DNA from 4 places in the Paenibacillus tundrae genome. Region 1 is predicted to be linked to each of the others. Evidence: riboswitches for the same ligand, from Rfam matches in the RefSeq annotation. Region 1 holds a riboswitch; each other region holds the start of a gene.
What was found. Region 1 has a riboswitch for cyclic di-AMP ahead of V6W81_RS00525 (C40 family peptidase). Riboswitches for the same ligand answer to the same signal wherever they lie in the genome.

Region 1 (4,215 bases):
TGATTGGAGCTGTAGGAACAGATGTGTTTGGCGAACGCCTGCTTCGTAGCCTGCACGAAAGCGGGGTAGATGCATCGCAGGTTCGTGTCATGGATGATTCAGCGACGGGTACAGCCTCGATCTGGCTCTCCAATGGAGATAACCGAATTATTGTTATCCCAGGGGCGAATGGGAAGGTAGTGCCGGAGATGCTGGAAGAGGCGGATACGGTGAAAAGCCTGACTGCAGCCGCAGCGGTGCTGCTGCAGCTCGAGATTCCGCTGCCAGCGGTCACCCGCGCCGCTACATTAGCGGCAGAAGGCAGCGCACTGGTGGTGCTCAACCCGGCTCCCGCGGTGCCGGGTCTGCCCCAGGAGCTCCTGCGGTGCGTTGACGTCGTCACGCCGAACCGCAGCGAGCTCGCCGTGCTTACCGGCCGGGATCAACTCCGGCCGGAAGACCTGGATGCGGCGGTCGCAGAGCTCGCCGCATCCCTCGGGGCCGCCGTCGTCACGACGCTCGGCCCCGAGGGGGCTGTGTACGCGGCAGCGCCAGGCGGCCGCGTACAGGCAGGGCGTGCCGGCGCGTGCCGTGCGCCCGGCTACGCCGTAAGCGCCGTCGATACGACCGGCGCTGGCGACTGCTTCAACGGCGCGCTGGCGGTAGCCCTTGCGCGCGGCGAGACGCTTGATGCGGCCGTAAGCTTCGCTATGGGCGCGGCTGCGCTATCTGTGACGAAGCTGGGTGCCCAGTCAGGAATGCCATTTGCAGATGAGGTAGAAGCGTTTCTTGCGCAGCAGGCATCAAGCGACTGATTGTATCATGGATGTGTCCAAGCACAGAGAAGAGGCTGTTACACCCCGGGTAGGGAGGTAATAGCCTCTTCGTTCATCCGTTACTTTTTCTCGGCGAGCCACATCGCAATGTTGGCAATCTCTTCATCTTGTAGTCGATCCTTAAACGCAGGCATGCCGCCTTTACCTTTGACGATCGTGGAGTAGATCTTCTCTACGTCATCCTGACTTCCGATGTTCGCAAGAGCTGGGCCTACGCCCCCTTGAAGCTGATCACCGTGACAGGAAATACAATTGGCTTTCACCAGTGCTTCAGCCTGTCCGGCATCCATCGTGACTTCCGGCATAGTTGGTTTAGCCTCCTGGGCAACCTCTTCTTTTCCTGGAAGCGTAAACATTAAAATAATAGCAAACGCGCACGCTGCAAAAAATACCCCGCTCATGATCCACTTGTGCATCCCTTATGTCCCCTCCAGAATGAAAGATCATCTAACTGAATCTGTCCATATCATTATAACGGAACTAGCCATGACATCATAGCATTTTGTGGTAATTTTTTGAAACTTATCAACTAAAAGCAGCAATCGTATTAGCTCATAACAATCTTATACGTTAACGGGATCCTGTATACACCATACAATAAAAAGGTTGCAAGCCAGTAGGTGTCTGACGTTCGTATGTATCTTGGGTGATAAAACCAACCTTTTCATAGACCCGGATGGCTCTTGTGTTCCAGGTGAGCACTTCTAAATCAATTTCATTTGAGGGATTTCTACGAATGGCTTCTTGTACAATCGCAGACACAAATTCAACACCTTGGCCATGACCACATCGTTCGGGATGCATACCTAGTCCAATTCGGGTGACTCCGACCAGCGGGAAGAACTGTGCAAAACCGCAGATTTCATCATTCTCGCCAAAAATGACAGCATATTGGTCTTTCCTTAGCTGCACATCTCCAAATTCGACTTCAAGTGCCTTCATCTGTTCCCAAGGAAGCCAGCTATAAATATTATAAGGTGGGTCGTATTGCCAACTGCATATCTGTTGAGCATGTTCTTCTTCCATAGGTTTAACGTGAAACGTCACAGAAGCTTCATCCATACTTACTGCACGCTCCTCTCATTTGTAGGATAGGTACCGCTTCAAAATCGAACAAGCTCTTGAGTGGGGATCGATCCTACAGATCATGTGTCAATGTATAGATATTCCTAACATTACTCTACAGAACGTGGTGTAGTTTTGGCAAGTCTTCGTAAAATAGAAAAAAATTGAAACAAAAGATCGGTTTATTACGTTTATATTACAATAGGATGGGTAAAAACATCATAAGGGCACGGACGAAGAAGCACAAAAAAACCGCCGGATACATTCCTGCGGAGAATGGATCGGGCGGTTCTGTTATGCTTGGTTACAGTATGATGTTGCTCAGCTTGTCCCTAGTCACGTGCGAGTGTTTCATACGCGTCCGTGCTCATAATACGTTTAGCGCCAACATAGCGGTTAGCCCAGTAGTTTTCACTCAATGCGCTGATCGTAACGCCTTTAGAAGAAGAAGAGTGTGCAAACTTACCTTCTCCAACGAAAATTCCTACGTGTGATACTCCACTGCCGGAAGTATTAAAGAATACCAGATCGCCAGGTCTCATTTCTGAACGGGAAACGGAATCACCCATGTCGAATTGGGAGCTTGATTGGCGAGCCAGATCAATGCCAAGCTTGTCGAATACATACCGTGTAAACCCAGAGCAGTCAAAGCCGTTAAGCGTTGTTCCTCCGCTTTTGTATGTAGTTCCCATTGCTGAGTCAATTACTTCATCCATTTTTGAATCTGCGAACGCGCTGCCCGCTCCAAGCGATAATGCGAATGTGAGGCTAAGTACAGCTGCGGTTAGTTTCTTCTTGAACAAGAGATATACCCCTTCCAATGCCTGCGAGGTTAGCTTAAGGATTCGGTTGAAGGTCCCCTATGATCCCTCTGTAGCAAGATCAATTCACCCATAACTGGTTCCCCCGCTTCCCAGGTGCTAGGAATTTGGCTATGCTAGTTGTGCACCTGTGAAATCAAGAAATGACGATTAAATTTTAAGTAGTTACAAATATGAAGGTAAAGATTACAAAGTTGTTACTAAAAACTCACTGCGATTATTGTACCAGAGGTACATTGATTTGGCAACGTTTAGCAGTAAAATTAGCAAAAAAAACCTCGACCTTTGACGGGGAAAGGTTGAGGTTTGCTTTTGTGAAGCGTTATCATCGCGTTTATATGACATGGAGATGGTAACAAATTTTAACCTGTTCGAATCAACTTCTAGTCGACTTGGACTGCCATAAGCGGAAATGGGCGCATATCTTCCATAGAGACATCAGACAGCGAGCCAGAGGATACGTTTGCTGTAATATAAGGCCAGCTAGCCCTGTTAACAACCACGATGCCGAAGTGAAAGCGCCGAAGATGAGCAGATGAAGCCCTCCCAGAAGCAAGGCGATGCCAATCACAGGAACGAGATGACGAAGCGCGATCCATAGAGCGTATAATGCACCGCGTGCTCGGCCTTCTCCATCTGGAGCTGATGCACCGAACTGCATGTATAACATCATGTGATGAATAATCCAGCCGTACACAATCCATAAGGAAACATATGGAATACCCGTCAGTAACAGTTGTAATGAATGGAATCCATCCATTAGAATGGCGAATAGTCTGGGCACAAGCCAATAGGCCGGCAACAACATCAACAACGTTCGGATGAAGTGCAGTAGTAACATCGGTTTCCACAACACTTTGATACCACGGACAAAAGGAGTGCGCTCCTCCGATTGATTAAAGTGTTGTAATGAGTACAACAGTCCTGCTTGGATGAGGGGAGTGATTAACATGCGTAGCAGCAGCATGGCTCCAAGAATCCACAGATACCGATGAACCTCGGGATGAGTAGAGAGGCTGAGTTGACTTTCCATTTTGAACAAAAGGGTACTGAGCTCTCCAGCATCCGTGTCAGGATAACGAAGCAGCAGCGGGACAACCGCAGACTGCACTAATCGATAGATAAAGTATCCCCATACTAATTGATAGATAAATAGTAGTGCGGCTATGAATATATGCTGACGGACGAGAAACCAGCCTTCACGTATTTTTGCTTTCACTGTCTCCACCTCACCATGACAGACTTCCGAAAATAGCTTCTACAAGTTTGGTTGCGCTCAAACTCCAGCGGAATTTAGAGGGTTCGTCCAGATTAGCTTTCAGGAAATTGTCCATATGACGATTCTCTAATACCACAGTGTACAGGGGGTCGGTCATGGCCCAAGAAACCGGAGAAGTATAAGTAAGCTTATATGTGATCCGCTCCTCGTTTCCGTTCCATTGCTTATTCACGATATGACCATCCTCGAACACAATTCGTACAGGAACCTTCATATAATTGCTTCCCTTTTTCTG
Region 2 (4,215 bases), 2.2 Mb from region 1:
TACATCCGTAGACAGTACGGACCGATGAAAGAGGATGGCACGATTAGCAAACGCGGTTATAATATGGCTCATTTCTCCAAATTCGTACGTCCAGGCTATCTGCGAGTGGATGCAACGAAAAACCCAGATACCAATACGTTTGTGTCTGCCTACAAAGGAGATAACAAGGTTGTCGTCGTCGCAATTAACAAAGGAACTTCTGCAACCAGTCAGCGATTTGTCCTGCAAAATGGTAACGCCTCTACTGTATCCTCATGGGTAACGGATAGCAGCCGTAACCTAGCAAGTGGAGCACCGATCAATGTGTCTAACGGCGCATTTACTGCACAGCTTCCTGCTCAAAGTGTAACCACATTTGTAGCGAATATCACTGGGCCAGGAAGTGGTAACACAAGTGGTACAACGTATGAAGCTGAAACAGGAACTACCCTAACTGATGCTGTAGTTGAGACAATCTACCCAGGTTACACCGGCTCGGGGTATGTTAATTTCAATGCACTAACGAACTCTGCCATTCAATGGAATAATATTAACAATGCGACAAGTGGTACCAAAAACGTAAAGTTTCGTTATGCATTAGAGAGTGGCACGCGTAACCTCGATGTGTACGTTAACGGAAACAAAGTGATCAGCAATACCTCTTTTTCAGCAACAGGAAGCTGGTCGACATGGGGCGAGAAAACCATTCAGGTACCCATGAATTCTGGAACGAATACCATCAGAGTTGTAACAACAGGTACAGAAGGGCCTAATATCGATAACATTACAGTTACAGCATCATAATACGTGTAGTAATATAATTGGCAAAAAATTGCCCAAGCCTGTGATTAGTCGTAGGTCGTTGTAACCGACAATGGATGGACAAGCTGTGAGATCCCCCATATGAGTTCAAAAAAAGGTTCCCCGATAGACTAATGTCTAACAGGGAACCTTTTCATTCGATGCGGTCGAGAGGACTCGAACCTCCACGGGGGGTTAGCCCACACGGACCTGAACCGTGCGCGTCTGCCAATTCCGCCACGACCGCATATGTATATCTCCGTGATATATATGTATCTCGGCGACAAAAAATAATATATCACGCAAGCATCTACATGTCAATATACAAATGCTCAGGAAGAAACCCGATCCAGATAGTCACTTCCGGATCGGGCTTCATGTTTAGGAGCTGGCATATGATCTGGCACGATTGGTACCAGTTTAGAATCTAAATTAAGTTACAGCTTGGATGGCCAGTTACCATACCATGCATAACCGCCTCTTCTTTCTTTGTCAATATCGCTCAATTTGTATTTCACGATGCCGTCACGACCGATAAAGATGGGTTTATCCGTTCCAACTTCATAGAAACGAGCCCAGATTGGTGCAGCTTTGGAATCAGCAATAATTTTGCTATCGCCGTTCGCTCTTTCATATCGGTAACCGGTGATCTTCACTTTGTTAAACCAAGCTTCGGCTCCCTTGATGGATGCTGTAATTTTGGCGTTGGAAGGTCTTGTTTTCAGGAATTTAACAATCGTTACACTCTCTCCAGCTGTTAATGATGGTACTTCATAGATTCTTGCACCTGCAGGCTTAAGTGTGCTTGAATCATGCTGTTGCCCCCATGCTGTGAGCTTGCCACCTGAAACTACCTGTGTATTCAAAATCGCATCCACACCTTTAGCAACCGCATTTTTACTACGATTGGCAAGGTTGCTGTCAATAAAGGAGAAGTCACCTTTTCGTGTCGCAACTTCATCCAACATGTACATTACATTAATCATCGCATCATCATTGTAGGTAATATGTTTGTGATAACCAGAACTTTGATAAACTTGAGGCCACCCACCATTGGAATACTGCATATTCAGCAAAAAGTTAATTCCCTTAATCGCGGCAGCAGAATAACGTGGGTCGTTTGTCTTTTTGAATTCTTTAGCTAGTCTTCTAATTTCTGAGTATGTAGCTTTATTGTCGATCGTAGATTTCGCCCACTCACCAGTGGATTGCTTATATTCTTTTCTCCAGCCTCCATCGGCTCTTTGATTCTTCAAGATATCGGATATGCTTGCTGTTGTTCCCGAAGCATCCGCAGCAGATACAATCCTAACCGGTTGAATGACCATACCTACCGCAGAAAATACCATTGAAAATGCTAGAACTAATGTAACTAACTTTGTTTTTGTATTCAAAATGATCACACACTCCCCGTTATTATTGAAATCATCCAATTCTTCATTCCACTTACTTTCACCCTCTAATTACACGTCTCTCCACCAACTCCTTTATTTGAATTAAATTATAACGACTATATTTTTATCCAATATGTGGATTGGATAGAACGATCTTATGCAAAAAAAATAACTTTGTCAATTAATGCAACATCTTGTAACATTCCGCGATTATTGTATCTATCAGAATAGTTCAAACTGCACATGACAAACCTCGAGTGGTATACACTCTAGTTTGGATTTGAATCACATATTACTATTTTGTAATTAGTTACGCTGTCATTTCGTGTTTATTCTTCATAAAAATCAATAGTTCCGTTAACATTGGGCGATAAAGAAGGTATTAAGATGGGTTTGACATTTACGCATATATGCAATATAGTTTCAAAAGGTTACAAAAACTTAATTATTCATTTGCCGAGTTTCATGTTTGAAAACGGGGGAACCATTTTGGGTGAATTATTCTTATACATAGGAAATATAGGGAACCTTCTACCGAACCCTTAGCTAACTCCGTAGGCAACGAAGGGAGAACATTGATTTTGAAAAAACTTATCATCTCCATTTTTGGAGCAGCAGTACTATTTACTTCAGGTGCAACAAGTACAGAGGCAAGCACAATCAACACCGTCGTTAATAACATGGCAGGTATTCCTTACAAATGGGGCGGTACAACAATGGCCGGCTTCGATTGTTCTGGATTTATGAGATATCTTTTTGATAAATATAGCATCGATCTACCCCGCACTTCCCAGCAGCAAGCGAAAGCAGGAACTCCTGTATCCAAAGCGAACCTTCGCACAGGCGATCTCGTATTCTTCAATACAATGGGTAAAGGTGTTTCACACGCAGGTGTTTACATCGGTGACGGCCAATTCGCACACGCATCAAGCAGCAAAGGTGTCAGCATCACTAAATTGTCTAACCCTTACTTCAAAGACCGTTATGTTACGGCTCGCCGAGTTACTGGCCAGTTTATGTATAATAAAATGATTGGAAAAATATAATATAACTTCGATGTACATAAATAAGGACCTATTCCCGTAGCATTTGCCAAGGAATACGTCCTTATTTTCATTGATATAGCCCCATCCTGCTTAGTGCAGCGCCTTCTGTACGCGCATTGCGCCCTGAGATAGTGCATGACCGCCGCCTACGGCACCCGCCACTGCAACGGTCTCCATGATCTCCTGATCGGTAGCACCCTTCGCACGAGCTTCCTCCACGTGATAGAAGGTACACACTTCGTTATTCGCAAATAAGCCAATGCCCAAGGCGATTAATTGTTTCGTTTTGGCATCAATGGCTCCTGGCTGAAAGCATTCTCCCGTAAACTCATGGTAAGACTTCACCACTCCCGGTAGCACATCGCTCAACTCACCAATCTGATCCTTATACGCGTGAACCTTTTCATTCATCAATGTCATATCATTGCACGCCCTCTCGGAGATAGTTCCACATCCTTCACTGTAACTATCCTTTCTCCTGAGCGAATCGATTATGCCTATAGGAGGATGGTAAATCCCGTTAGCTCATTTCCTACTCGCTAAGTGGACTCTGGCGCGGCTCGCTGAACAGCTGATAGCGATAACTACGATCGAGCTTAACCACACGTCGATTCTGCCGCCGAATGAGTACCTGCTCTCCATCCCAAGCAACAACAATTCCTGTTACATCATTGGACTCAAGCTCGTCCCTTACCACTCTAACCTTTTCACCTGACAAACGCAGGGCATCCAGCTCTGTATCACTAATCATGTCTATGGCTCCTATGTTCCAAATTAATTTACAAAAAGAGACCTAAATGACAACTCATTTAGGTCTCACGTGACTGTATTGGACTGTCATGTCATACGAAACGTATGTCCCGACTGAAATTTACCGCTGCGCGTGCTCTTTGCTGTCATTCTTCTCAAACCAAAAATCAAGCACTTTGGCGGACATCACACGTTCTTCAAGGTACTCCACTTGATGCGGTGTAAATTGCTCTTTCCAAGAGAAG
Region 3 (4,215 bases), 2.8 Mb from region 1:
TTGCACCTATTGTGGTGGACGAAGAGCAGGTCGAGGCTGCAATCGGGATTCGCAAAGGCAATACCGAGTTGCTAAATGCCGTAAATAGTACGTTGGAACGGCTTAAGAGCGAAAATAGAATTGAAGAAATGGTAACCGAAGCAAGCCAATTGATGGCAGGTAAAGATACCAAAAATATTTTTCAAGTATTCTGGGCGTATAAAAGCTTCTATGCGACAGGGATAGGTTATACCCTTTTGTTATCTGCACTCGGTGTATTGTTCGGGGTAATCATCGGTTTGATTATCTGTATGTTCCGTATGCATGATATGGCTATTCTGCGTTGGATCGGTACAGCGTATGTTGAACTGATTCGTGGTACGCCAATGCTCGTGCAATTGATGATTATCTATTATGGATTGTCACTGACCTTCGGAATTAATTTCTCGGCGCTACAAGCCGGTGTAATCACACTCTCCATCAACAGTGGTGCTTACCTTGCGGAGATCTTCCGTGCAGGGGTACAAGGTGTAGATCGTGGACAATTAGAGGCTGCTCGTTCACTGGGTATGGGTAGAGGTGCAGCGATGCGCTACATTATATTGCCACAAGCGTTCAAGGCCGTATTACCTGCAATCGGTAATGAGTTCGTAACGATTATTAAAGAGTCTTCCATCATCTCGGTTATTGGTATGGTCGACATTATGTATCAAGCAAGTGTGGTCAAAAATATTACGTACCAAGGGATGAATCCATTCCTTATTGCAGCAGCTATTTATTTTGTAATGACCTTCATATTGTCCAAGCTGCTCGGACGACTGGAAAGGAAGTTGAATGCAAGTGATCGACGTTAGTCAATTATATAAATCCTATGGAAAAAATGAAGTATTAAAAGGCATTGATGTCACGATTGGCAAAGGCGAGGTTGTCGTTGTCATTGGACCATCCGGTTCGGGTAAAAGTACATTTTTGCGTTGTCTGAACCTGCTTGAGCAGCCGACTTCAGGCGAGATCCTATTCGAAGGTGTTTCAATTACAGAACCGAAGCATAACATCAATGCTACGCGTGAAAAGATGGGTATGGTGTTTCAACATTTCAACCTGTTTCCTCATAAGACGATTCAGCAGAACATCACGATTGCTCCAATCAAAGTAAAGAAACAATCGGTACAGGAAGCAGATCAGATTGCAGCCGATTTGCTTAAAACGGTGGGTCTTTCTGACAAAAAAGATGCATACCCTAACCAGTTGTCAGGTGGACAAAAACAACGTATTGCGATTGCGAGAGCCTTGGCGATGCAACCACATGTAATGTTGTTTGACGAGCCAACTTCAGCACTCGATCCAGAGATGGTTGGAGAGGTGCTTGATGTCATGAAACGCCTGGCAGAGGGTGGAATGACGATGGTCATTGTTACGCATGAGATGGGCTTCGCTCGTGAAGTAGGAGACCGAATTCTGTTTATGGATGGCGGAGTAATTATTGAGCAAGGAACACCTGATGAAGTGTTTGGTGCACCTAAGAATGCTCGTACACGTGATTTTCTTGCCAAAGTTCTATAGTAATGTGATCATAAGCTGCCGAGCAGCTGGGGATACACTATTGAATGAAGAGTAACAAACAGCCTTGTCGACATCATCGTCGGCAGGGTTGTTTTTATTTGTTTTCCGGAGATACATAATCAGAAGGATCAATGGAATAAAAGGTAACTTTTTTGTTACTTATATAGAAGACATATATGAATTATTAATATGAAAAAGGCTTGTTTTATTAACCAATTTTGATGTGTCATAAACGTACTGGTAAGATTTACTACAACTATAGGTTACAAGATTGTGATATATTGTTCCTGCCGAAACTTCCGAGGAGGAAGTGCGGGGGATGTAACGATGCAGAAACGAGGATTGATGTTCGCGTACTGCTAGGGGTGAATTAGGGCGTACATAACGTTAAGGGCATGTGATTGAACCTATAGGGTGGTTTCCTCCATCCGAATCCGACAACTAACCTCGCAGGCATAATGAGGGAGGAAGACCATGTTTAACAAGAAACGTATTGCGAAAGCAGCAACAGCATTGCTGACAGCAGCTATGCTCATTCAGGCCGTTCCAGCTTACGCTGACTCTGTTCATGTGGCCAAAGAGGGGGATACATTCTATACTTTATCCAAACAGTATGGTGTAGGTATGGAAGCACTCATTAAAGCAAATGCAAATATTTCACCTTATAACATCTATGGTGGGCTGAAAATTACTGTACCTGGAAAAGCCAACACCGTCTCAGCAGCAGCGGCTCCAGCAGCCAAAGCAGAGGCTAAAACGATCACAACAGCAAGCTTGGATGTCAATGCAGACAGCAAAGTGGTTGAAGCCTGGGGCAAAACATTTGATTACAGCAAGTCCATTGAAATGAAGGCAACAGCGTACTCTGCAGATCCATCCGAAAACGGAAAATGGGGTGCTGTAGATTACTTCGGTAATCCGCTTGAATTGGGTACAATCGCTGTAGATCCAAGTGTGATCCCGCTGGGAACGAAAGTCCTCGTGACAGGTCACACACACCCAGGACTGCCGAAACAAGCGTTTGTAGCTACGGCGCGAGATACAGGCGGTGCGATTAAAGGTAAACGCGTTGATATTTTCATTCCTGGCAGTAAACAATCCGTGAGCACATTCGGTTTCCAAGATGTTGAGCTTTACATTCTAAAATAAACGTCATGCAAACAAAATGAAAAAGGGTGTCTTCCATTCACAGTCTGATGTGAGTAGAGACGCCCTTTTTAGTTTAACGTTTCTCTTAAAGTGCCTATGCTGGAATTACTTGCTCTTAGAGATGTTTAACATCTCGTCCAGTGTTACAAGGCTATATCCCCGTGCTCGAAGCTCCTCAATGATCTCTGGTAACGCATCAATCGTTCCCTGAAGGTTAGAGCCCACTCCGCCTCCTGCATGTTGAAGAACGATCGACCCTGGTTTAACAGCCGATAAAATATTCTGCTTCACTTCATCTTTGGAAAGACCTTTCCAATCGAGTGAATCGACATTCCAGTTCACAATGCTATATTGCTGCTTCTGAGCCCATTGGAGCTGCTTCTCATTAATATCCCCGTAAGGTGGGCGAATCATTTTTGGCGTATACCCGGTTAAATTGTGAATGATATCCCCGGTATGTAAAATTTGTTTGCGAAAATCGTTCATCGTCAGCTTACTGAATTCAGGATGACTATAGCTGTGGTTACCCATGATATGACCTTCGCGAACCATACGTTTGACTAGAGCCGGATGTTTCTCTGCCCGCTTGCCTACAATAAAAAAAGTCGCTTTGACTTTATACTTTTTCAAAACATCCAATACCTGTGGAGTGAACCTTGGATCAGGAACATCATCAAAAGTCAGAGCAACCTGTTTGGTGGAAGGCCCATTCGTCTTGAACGTATCAGCATATTTCTGTCTTAGTTGACCTAGCGTGAGCTGTTCATCGCCTTGTGCATCAAACTCCGTGACAGGTGAACTGGCTTGGTTCGGTTCAGCTGACATATGAGCAGGAGCGAAATTTCCGCTCAAGAGAAAGACGATAAATGATATTGCGATGAGGCGAATACGCATAATAGCAGCCCCCTTTTCCAAAAATGCGTTCTCTATGGTATGCCCGATGTAATCTTGATTTATTCGACTTGTGAGATGTTTCATTGTCAGTCTCTCGAATCTTGTTCATAATTCGGACCATAACATGAGATAGAGAAAAGGATAGGTGGATTAGTATGAGTAAATATGATTTGAGTTCAATTCGATTACAGGTTGTAGACGTGGGGCAGGACAAAGTATTCATGGTTACAGGCGGCGATGCACACATAGGAGCGGTGGCAACCTATTATGTAGATCACGATCGTCTTAGTGGAGCTACATTTCATGTCCCAGGGCATAAGGAGCAGGAGTTATGCGAGAGGCTTGCGCGCAAGGCGGCATATCAGTTGAAGGTTACGGTGACGGTCATTATGGGCATTCATTTTGATGCGATCACACGCATGCAGATTGATGAAATCGTGCAGACTGCAGAGAGGCTCCTTGATGAACATCTGCTGATAAAAGGTCAATTAAAAGAATAATTTTACATGATGAAGAAGTTTGTTTTGATTTTTTTTGCTAAAATTGAAACGGGTTGAGGTTTATCACGTATGTATGATTATATACAAGGTTGTAATATCGACTAGGAGGAATAACATAATGTCCATTTTC
Region 4 (4,215 bases), 1.4 Mb from region 1:
ACTCGACACTCACTGGCACTCTGGCCGGACAGATTGTTATGGAAGGGTTCCTCAACATTCGAATTCCTGCATGGCTGCGACGTCTAGTCACTCGCCTGATTGCAATCATTCCTGCCGTCATTGTGACCGCTATTGCAGGAGAGCATGGAACAGAGGAACTTCTGATCCTAAGCCAAGTTGTACTTTCCTTACAGCTTCCTTTTGCGGTTATTCCGCTGGTCATGTTTACAAGTGATAAGAAGAGTATGGGTGCATTCGCTAACAAACTGTGGTTGAAAATTACGTCCTGGATCATCGCTGCAGTCATCGTTGTCCTGAATGTGTATCTCATTATTCAGACCATCGCGCTGTTTTAATTCAAATAAAAAGAGCCGACTCATCCAAGTGAAACGTTCACTTGAAATGGTCGGCTCTTATTTATCCTTTTCTAGAACGATATGCTCCAGTAGGGTCATCAGCATAAATCTTATTTTGGAGTATGTATCTCCTAGTCTTGATCTGGTAAAAGCAAAGGAAGAAGCTGCTCTAAATTATCAATTGTCCAATCCGGGTGATCCTGATCTTCAAGCTCAGGCTGGAACCGTCCATACCCCTGTAAAATGCGTATCGTTCGCATTCCCAGCTTCTTCGCCGGAACGATGTCATTATCGATGCGATCTCCGATCATAACTGCTTCCTCAGCCTTGCATCCCGCCTGCTTCAATGCCACTGCATACAGTTCACGATCAGGCTTAGACACTCCTTCTTCAGCAGAACAAGCAAGTACATTCACATACTTACGCAAGCCGTAACGCTCTAACCGTTCCTCCGTACCCGGACTCTGATTAGCAATGATGCCAATTCGATAATATCGTGACAGTGATTTCAGCACTGAACCAGCACACGCATAGGGTTGCTCAAGCTCTTTACGAAACTTTAATTTAGCCTGGATCTGCTCTCTATGCTGTTCATCGCTAATCAACGTACGTATCGCCACTTTCATTGGCCATGCCTCGTAGTTTCGGTAACAGGTGACAAATATCTCCCGTACAGTCTCGATCTGCACCGGATATCCAAGTGCACAGGCTTCTCTCACGAACTGACCGATAATATCGTCTACAGGCTCCCATTCGTCCACTAGCGTATCTCCTACATCGAAGAACAACCATTTTAACCCACGTACATCTGGCACAACTATTCCTCCTTATCTTGCTACATCCCCTAAACAATAAAAAAGAAGACCCACTTCATGCATGAGTCTCCTCAAAATTCCGTTTACCCTTTGTTCATAAGTTTAATGATCTATTCGTTCAATTATATCAGGCACCTGACAAGGGAGCAATCATCGGTTGCAGCATCAACCGTTAAGCAGGAAGCCCACTTCTCCGTTTAATGAATAGACAATCCGATCGGCACCCATGCCTCGATAAATTCCTTTTGGATGGCTCTGTTCTGTAATCACACACAGCGACTTAGATGTCCACGAACGACAGATCTGCAAATAACGGCAGGTCAAGTTCAGACTATTCTCAAAAATAAAAACATTACCTACACTACTCTGAGGTAAAAACCATTTCTCTGCCGCAGCCGTGTTCATGCGAATGACATGCTCTACCCCGAACTTCCGGAGTTTCCGCTCTTCCCCTGCACTGTTGGTCAGAACGGCAAACGGCATTTTTTTGTACATCAATAGTTTGATAAATTTGCGCCCCGCTTCGTTCGGAGCAGTTACTAAAATCATCTCATTATCCATCATTCGTTCCTCCCTTAGCGTGAAAAGACAACAAAAAAGAAGCGTGGGGGACCAAGGCCTCCCGGACGCTTCTTAAAGAATCCATGGCAAAAACACCATGAACCAGCGTACGGCTTGTTGCCTCTCCCTTTAACGCTTACGAGGTTAGCTGACGGATTCGGGCGCGAGAGTCGCCCTATTTCCGGCTGTTACCGGAAAATTCACCCCATGGATCCATACCGTCCTAGAACAGCGCATCCTGTTGGTTCCCCCGTTTTCCACCCATGAATGAATGGAAACTCAGCGATTAAAACATCGTTCTTACATCATTACTGATTAGATCGATATTATCGTTTGTTTCGTTTTTTCATGTACAATAGAAATTAAATTAGAAATTACGATATGAATCATACACCGAGGTCATGTTGATGTAAAGTGTACATAGATCACCGAATCGACGGATTTATGCCGTTTCAACCCAATGATATCGCTTACAACATATTTTTGCTTCATCCATCTCCCCTAAGCTCTCTAATTCTCGTGATCACAAAAATCTTCTACCTATTCGTCCATATGAAGACCAATTCAAGCTCAAAAAGAGCTAAAACTATAATTATCCAATATTAGTTTTGCATTATTTAATTGTAACCAATATAATAGATATATACGAAAAAGGAATCATTCATTCGATATAGGAGGCGATTTTCATGACCGTTTATGAATACAAAGTTAATACCCTTCGAGGCCAAGAACAAGAAATGTCTCAATACCGAAACAAAGTGCTGCTTATTGTGAATACAGCTAGTAAGTGTGGATTGACACCACAATTCGAAGGGCTGCAAGAGCTGTACAATAAATTCAAAGATCGCAATTTTGAAGTTCTCGGATTCCCGAGCAATCAGTTTGCACAGGAAAAAGGCTCATCCGATGATATTGCTGAGTTCTGTCAAATGAACTATGGTGTAAGCTTCCCGATGTTCGAGAAGATCGATGTCAACGGATCGAACGCTCACCCCCTGTTCCAGCATCTCACCAAAGAGGCTCCAGGCCTACTCGGCTCCAAAGCAATCAAATGGAATTTCACTAAATTCCTAGTGGATCAAGACGGACGTGTCGTAAAGCGTTACGCACCCAAAACAACTCCTGATCAGATCGAAGCTGACATCGAGAAATTACTAAAAAAATAAATTGAACAACCAACAGCCATCTAACCGGAGACCACAGCTTTAAGCAGGAATTCTCTAGTCGGTGGCTTTTTTTTGCACTCACGAGCTTATTTTGGCATAAGGGCCCAGGATATACATTAGAGTGTTCTGTTGAGAGGAGTGATGTGGTATGAAAAAAGTACTTACTGCAATGTTTCGGAGAAGTAGACGTAATTCTAATGGTACAAGGATTATGATTGGACATCGACCAGACAATCGAATCGCCGGGACGTTATATGAATCGTTAGGATTCATCCAAGTAAGTAGAGAGCTTATCGATGGCGAAATCGTACGTTTACTTCAAATCGGTCGGGCTTAATGATTAGAATAAAATAAAAACGGTAGAAACAAAAAAAGAAGCTTCCGAGTTCGGAAGCTTCTTCTGTCTTGCATTATGATGCGGTCGAGAGGACTCGAACCTCCACGGGCATACGCCCACTACCCCCTCAAGATAGCGTGTCTGCCATTCCACCACGACCGCATGTCGTAAATTATCGGCAACAAAAATGATTATACCGGGTTTCATTATAAAAGTAAAGTACTTTTTAAATTCAGCTTTTTCACACGATAATTCCCCCTCTACCTGCATGAATCGTCATATTTCCACAGCAGTTGCATATCCTTGAGTTCGACCTATTTTTGTAGTTCATTTACCCTTGATAAGCTTCAATGAGCAAGCCAATGGAATAATCACTAATATTACTTTTACTACTTCTCTTCCAATGACAAGATTATCACACACACTCCAATATATAACTCAGTACGTTATTTTAAATAACATATAAAGAAAATAAAACAAAATTAACAAGATTTAATTGACAAAAAGCGGATAATTATGTGAATATATATATCATATAATTCGGATTCAAACTCATAAACAGCTTCAAAACGAAATAAAATGTTATATATAATAACATTTAACGAACATAGGAGGCGAAAGATCGTGAACCGTGGGAATAAGCTGCTCGATTATGTCAAACTGCTTGATTCCTCTATTCAAGTCGGAGGGTTCACTCATTCATTCGGCATGGATGCACTTATAGCAGAAGGTTCAATCCGCAACGTAGCAGACCTGGAATCATTCATGCGTTGTCAATTACATCCGAGCATTGTGCGCCTGGAAGGAATGGCGATTAAGGGCATCTACAGTGCAGCGGATCAGAAGGACACATGGCGAACAGCTCTTATTGACAAACTAGTCCACGTTCAGCGAACCCCTCCAGATCTCAGGGAACACTCCTCTGCTATGGGCAAACGGTTAATCAAGCTCGCTCAAGCCCTCCATCCCTGGATCGACTT

Region 2: linked by a shared signal. The riboswitch ahead of V6W81_RS10290 (C40 family peptidase) and the one ahead of V6W81_RS00525 (C40 family peptidase) in region 1 are both predicted to bind cyclic di-AMP.
Region 3: linked by a shared signal. The riboswitch ahead of V6W81_RS17160 (3D domain-containing protein) and the one ahead of V6W81_RS00525 (C40 family peptidase) in region 1 are both predicted to bind cyclic di-AMP.
Region 4: linked by a shared signal. The riboswitch ahead of V6W81_RS06650 (hypothetical protein) and the one ahead of V6W81_RS00525 (C40 family peptidase) in region 1 are both predicted to bind cyclic di-AMP.

The regions. Positions count from the first base shown of each region.
Region 1 covers NZ_CP145605.1:109,683-113,897, forward strand. The annotation lists gene rbsK (ribokinase) at 1-794, shown strand, start outside; gene V6W81_RS00515 (c-type cytochrome) at 875-1,231, opposite strand; gene V6W81_RS00520 (GNAT family N-acetyltransferase) at 1,386-1,877, opposite strand; gene V6W81_RS00525 (C40 family peptidase) at 2,213-2,683, opposite strand; cyclic di-AMP (ydaO/yuaA leader) riboswitch at 2,687-2,824, opposite strand; gene V6W81_RS00530 (carbamoyl transferase) at 3,078-3,920, opposite strand; gene V6W81_RS00535 (M1 family metallopeptidase) at 3,931-4,215, opposite strand, start outside.
Region 2 covers NZ_CP145605.1:2,264,621-2,268,835, reverse strand. The annotation lists gene V6W81_RS10305 (carbohydrate-binding protein) at 1-783, shown strand, start outside; tRNA gene V6W81_RS10300 (tRNA-Leu) at 943-1,027, opposite strand; gene pelA (pectate lyase) at 1,218-2,174, opposite strand; cyclic di-AMP (ydaO/yuaA leader) riboswitch at 2,619-2,750, shown strand; gene V6W81_RS10290 (C40 family peptidase) at 2,756-3,220, shown strand; gene V6W81_RS10285 (carboxymuconolactone decarboxylase family protein) at 3,311-3,640, opposite strand; gene V6W81_RS10280 (hypothetical protein) at 3,753-3,971, opposite strand; gene V6W81_RS10275 (hypothetical protein) at 4,092-4,215, opposite strand, start outside.
Region 3 covers NZ_CP145605.1:3,835,114-3,839,328, reverse strand. The annotation lists gene V6W81_RS17170 (ABC transporter substrate-binding protein/permease) at 1-833, shown strand, start outside; gene V6W81_RS17165 (amino acid ABC transporter ATP-binding protein) at 820-1,542, shown strand; cyclic di-AMP (ydaO/yuaA leader) riboswitch at 1,821-2,014, shown strand; gene V6W81_RS17160 (3D domain-containing protein) at 2,017-2,691, shown strand; gene V6W81_RS17155 (polysaccharide deacetylase family protein) at 2,797-3,585, opposite strand; gene V6W81_RS17150 (hypothetical protein) at 3,741-4,085, shown strand; gene V6W81_RS17145 (PspA/IM30 family protein) at 4,204-4,215, shown strand, end outside.
Region 4 covers NZ_CP145605.1:1,544,265-1,548,479, reverse strand. The annotation lists gene V6W81_RS06660 (Nramp family divalent metal transporter) at 1-356, shown strand, start outside; gene V6W81_RS06655 (HAD family hydrolase) at 488-1,171, opposite strand; gene V6W81_RS06650 (hypothetical protein) at 1,337-1,735, opposite strand; cyclic di-AMP (ydaO/yuaA leader) riboswitch at 1,851-2,027, opposite strand; gene V6W81_RS06645 (glutathione peroxidase) at 2,419-2,898, shown strand; gene V6W81_RS06640 (hypothetical protein) at 3,047-3,235, shown strand; tRNA gene V6W81_RS06635 (tRNA-Leu) at 3,315-3,397, opposite strand; gene V6W81_RS06630 (urease accessory protein UreF) at 3,860-4,215, shown strand, end outside.